2 regions of the Arthrobacter sp. 05T423 genome follow, and region 1 is predicted to be linked to the other one. Evidence: riboswitches for the same ligand, from Rfam matches in the RefSeq annotation. Region 1 holds a riboswitch; the other holds the start of a gene.
What was found. Region 1 has a riboswitch for glycine ahead of gcvP (aminomethyl-transferring glycine dehydrogenase). Riboswitches for the same ligand answer to the same signal wherever they lie in the genome.

Region 1 (2,388 bases):
CGGAGATGCCGACGGTGTCAACGTCGATGGTGCGGAGATTGATGCCCTTCTCCTCGGCGGCGGCGATGATGCCGGCAGCCTTGCCCGGCACGGAAACCGTCAAGGTATCGAAGAAGCTGGTGTGCAGGACGTCCAGCCCGGCAGCCTTGAGCGATGCCGCCAGGGTCCTGGCGTGGCCGTGGGCGGTTTCGGCGATCGCCTTCAGTCCCTCCGGGCCGTGGTAGACGGCGTAGAAGGACGACACGATGGCGAGCAGCGCCTGTGCGGTGCAGATGTTGGACGTGGCCTTCTCGCGGCGGATGTGCTGCTCCCGGGTCTGCAGCGCCAGGCGGTAGGCCGGAACGCCGGCGTTGTCCTTGGAGACGCCCACGAGGCGGCCGGGCAGGGAGCGTTCAAGACCCTTCTGCACTGCCATGTACGCGGCGTGGGGGCCGCCGTAAAACAGCGGCACGCCGAAACGCTGCGCGGAACCGACGGCGATGTCCGCGCCCTGCTCGCCGGGAGGGGTGATGAGCGTCAGTGCCAGCAGGTCAGCCGCCACGGTGACCAGCGCACCGCGTTCCTTGGCGGCGGCGATCACGCCGGACTGGTCCCACACCCGGCCCGAAACGCCCGGCTGCTGGAGGACGACGCCGTTGATGTCGCCGTCGGGCAGGCCCTGGGAAAGGTCTGCAACCTCGACCTCGAAGCCGAGGGCTTCGGCGCGGCCCCTGACGATGGCGATGGTCTGGGGCAGGCAGTCCGCGTCCAGCACGGTCTTGCCGTCGTGGGCTTGCTTGTTCTTGTTGGCCCGGCGCATCAGCAGTACAGCCTCGGCCACGGCTGTTGCTTCATCCAGCAGTGACGCGTTGGCGATCGGCAGGCCAACGAGGTCCTGGACCATGGTCTGGAAGTTCAGCAGGGCCTCGAGGCGGCCCTGGGAAATCTCCGGCTGGTAGGGCGTGTAGGCGGTGTACCAGGCGGGGGCTTCGAGGACATTGCGGCGGATCACCGGCGGCGTCACGGTGTCGTAATAGCCCTGGCCGATCATCTGCACGGCGGTCTTGTTCTTGGCCGCGAGCTTCCGGAGTTCGGCGAGGGTTTCGACTTCACTCAGGGCCGGGGAGAGCTCCAGCGGCGAGTCCTGCCGGATGTCTTTCGGCACTGCCGTGTCAACCAGTGCATCGACAGTCTCGTAGCCAACGGCCTTGAGCATGGCTTCGACGTCGGCCTGGCGGCGAGCGCCAATATGCCGGTCGACGAAGGAGGCGGAGGCTGATTGTACAGTCAAAAGGAACTCCATAACTAAGGCGGCGCAGGGTACGCCACAGTGATTCGGGTTCCTCCCCGCTCTGTATTGGACCTGAGAGTTTCCGCGTTGCCGCGCTTACGCGCAGCTCCGCTTGCACCGTCGGTGAGCAGAGCATGCCCTGAACCGTCCGCCCGGAGGCGGAACATTTCAAGCCGGCAGCCTGCTGCTTTCCAGAGTTGCCTTGCCGCGGCGGTACATGGGCCTGAGAGATTCCTGGGGAGGTTTTGCTCCTACGGCGCCTGCTTGTACCTACTTGCAGGACTCTCCCGCCGCAGATCAAAGGCATATTCAATTGAGCGGTGACAACTGTCACAGAGGCTATTGTCCTACGCCAGCCTCGCGTCTGCAAACTGTGGCGCCCCCGGCTGACACAGCCGCGGGGCCTGAACCAACCCCGACGCCGGCCTACCCCCGGAGCCGGCCAAGCGCGGCAAGCAGGCTCCCGACGTCGGCTGCGGTCTCGGCCGGCGTCGCCGCCGGGCCAATGGACAGCATCGCGTTGAAGTAGAGCCCGTCACCCATATACAGGACTGCCTTGGCCAGCCCCGGTCCGACGTCGCGGGCGATCTCGTCGAGCCATCGCTGCTGGATGTGGGCGAACCTGCGCCGGGTCTCCTCGTGCGCCACCTCGGCCAGCCTCGTCGCGGCGACAATAACGCGGTCCAGCGGGGTGTCCGCCCAGACGGACGATTTGATGAAGTAGGCGGCAGCGCCCTCGGGAGCCGCGGCCATGGCCTGGGCATCCGCCTCCGCGAACTCATCCAGCCGGTCCAGCAGTACGCCGATCAGCGCTTCCTTGTTCGGGAAGTGGTACAGAAGTCCGCCCTTGGACACGCCGGCACGGGCAGCCACGGCGTCAAGGGTAGCGGCACGCTCCCCCACCTCAATCAGCAGGGATTCAAACGCATCGAGCACTGCGCCGCGGGCGACGGGTTTTCTGGGCATGGCTTCCATCATGCCGCTTCCCGCCCAGGGTTTATAACTGTACCGTCTGGACGGTATAGTTATCTCATGACCATGCGCTCAGCCCTTCTCCAGGGGCGCACTTCCGCAAACCAGGACACCGGTGGCGGCGTGCGCGACTGGTTCGCCCTGGC
Region 2 (2,388 bases), on a different contig from region 1:
TCGCGGGCGGCGGTCTCCTCGGCCTGAAGCTCCTCCTGGAAGGCCGCGTAGCGGGCGAGGTGGGCCGGCCGGCGGCGCAGAACCAGCCACGCCGCACCGAGCAGGATGAACCAAACGGGTGTGACCAACAGCGCGGCAAGGGTGTCGGGCTGGGTGGTCAGGGTCCACAGCACAAAGGCGAAGAACGCGAAGACCACCCACACCATGGGGATGCCGCCGGGCATCTTGAACTTCGATGCAGTATGCAGGTGCGGGCGGCGGCGGCGGAAAGCGATGTAGCTGGCGAGGATGATCGACCAGACGAAGACGAAGCAGACGGCGGACACGGTGGTGACCATGTCGAACGCCTTGCCGACGTCCTGGCCGGCGTACATGAGCACCACTCCGGAGAGCAGCAGCACGCAGGACAGGAACAGGGCGTTGCTGGGTACCTTGCGCCGGGACAGGCTGCCAAAGACGGACGGCGCGTCGCCTTCCTGGGCCAGGCCGTAGACCATGCGCGAGGTGGAGTAGATTCCGGAGTTGGCCGAGGACATCGCCGAGGTCAGCACTACGAGGTTGACCACCGTGGCGGCGGCCCCGAGTCCGGCCAGCGAGAACATCGCAATGAACGGGCTGTGGCCGGCCGCGAACTGGGTCCATGGAGTGACGGACATCAGGATAATGAGGGCACCCACGTAGAAAAGCAGCACGCGGACCGGGATGGAATTGATGGCCTTGGGAAGGTTTTTCTCCGGGTTCTTGGCCTCAGCAGCCGTAGTGCCCACCAGTTCGATGCCCACAAAGGCGAACACGGCAATCTGGAAACCGGCCACGAAGCCCATGAATTCGTTGGGGAAGAAGCCGCCATGGCTCCACAAGTTAGAGAAGCTTGCCTGCCCGGCGCCGCTCTGGAAACCGGTGAAGATCATGAACATGCCCACCACGATCAGGGCAGCAATTGCAATGATCTTGATGAGGGCAAACCAGAATTCGGTCTCACCGAACGCCTTGACCGTGGTCAGGTTCAGCAGCAGCAGGATGGCGACGGTGGCCAGGCCGGGAATCCAGAGGGGCAGTCCCGGCCAGAGCTCACGGGAGTACCCTGCGATGGCGATGACGTCCGCAATTCCGGTAATCACCCAGCAGAACCAGTAGGTCCATCCGGTGAAGAACCCCGCCCAGGGCCCCAGCAGGTCAGCGGCGAAGTCGCTGAAGGACTTGTAATTGAGATTGCTCAGCAGCAGCTCGCCCATGGCCCGCATGACGAAAAACAGCATGAAGCCAATGATCATGTACACGAAAATCACGGACGGCCCGGCCGCGGAAATGGTTTTGCCGGAGCCCATGAACAGGCCCGTGCCAATGGCACCGCCGATGGCGATCAGCTGGATGTGCCGGTTGCTCAGCTGCCGCTCCAGGCGGGGAGCCTCGGCGGCTGGCGAACCGGTTGGGGAGGCAGGAGGATGAATCGTCATAAGGAACTCCATCGTTCAAGTGGCCTTGGATGGCCACACTGATTCGGTTCCTCCCCGCTCTGTATGGGACCTGAGAGATTCCGCGGACAGGGTCGTCCGCTTGCACCGTCGGTGAGACAGGACGTGCCTGCCTGCTTTCCAGAGTTGCCTCGCCGCGGCGGTACGTGGGCCTGAGAGTTTCCTGGGGAGGGTTTGCTCCTACGGCGCCTGCTGAACGTACCGGCAGGGCTCTCCCGCCGCAGATCGTAAGCATATTCAGTTATGTCGAGAAAAATCATGCGTGTCGACGGCGGCCGTTTGCCGGCCGGACCCGCTGGCCACCGGATCAGTGTGGTCTCGGTCACGAAGAAATGTCGAACGGGGACCTCCGATTTGGCACGGACGGAATTGTCCGGTAACTTGTGAGCCGAATCACCCCACATCTTCATAGCCTTTCGAACCGTGGCGGGAGAGTCCTCCCTGTCATTCACCGGGCAGGCGCCGTAGGAGCAAATCCTCCCCAGGAATCTCTCAGGCCCCCGTACCGCCGCGGCTAGGCAACTCTGGAAAGCAGTCCGGGTAACCGGACTCACCGACGGTGCAAGCGGAGAACCATGTCCGCGGAATCTCTCAGGTCCAATACAGAGCGGGGAGGAACCCAAACCATGCCGTGTCACACGTGGCCGGCCAAACCTGGAGTTCCTCATGACGATTCAATCTCTTCCTTCAACGTTTGCCGACCGGCATATCGGCGCCAGGCGCCAGGCCGATATCGACACCATGCTCAAGAACATCGGCTATGACACTGTCGATGGCCTCGTGGATACCGCCGTTCCGGCGTCCATCCGCCAGGACAATGCCCTCCGGCTCACCGCAGCACTAAGCGAAGTTGAGGTCCTGGCCGAGCTCCGCCGCCTGGCCGCGAAGAACAAGACCGCCGTGCAGATGATCG

Region 2: linked by a shared signal. The riboswitch ahead of cycA (D-serine/D-alanine/glycine transporter) and the one ahead of gcvP (aminomethyl-transferring glycine dehydrogenase) in region 1 are both predicted to bind glycine.

The regions. Positions count from the first base shown of each region.
Region 1 covers NZ_JBFTLC010000048.1:740-3,127, forward strand. Annotated here, with positions in the region: partial or broken gene gcvP (aminomethyl-transferring glycine dehydrogenase) at 1-1,270, opposite strand, end outside; glycine riboswitch at 1,472-1,570, opposite strand; gene AC1DFE_RS22620 (TetR/AcrR family transcriptional regulator) at 1,697-2,236, opposite strand; gene AC1DFE_RS22625 (MFS transporter) at 2,309-2,388, shown strand, end outside.
Region 2 covers NZ_JBFTLC010000053.1:10,568-12,955, forward strand. Annotated here, with positions in the region: gene cycA (D-serine/D-alanine/glycine transporter) at 1-1,457, opposite strand, end outside; glycine riboswitch at 1,606-1,703, opposite strand; glycine riboswitch at 1,893-1,993, shown strand; partial or broken gene gcvP (aminomethyl-transferring glycine dehydrogenase) at 2,142-2,388, shown strand, end outside.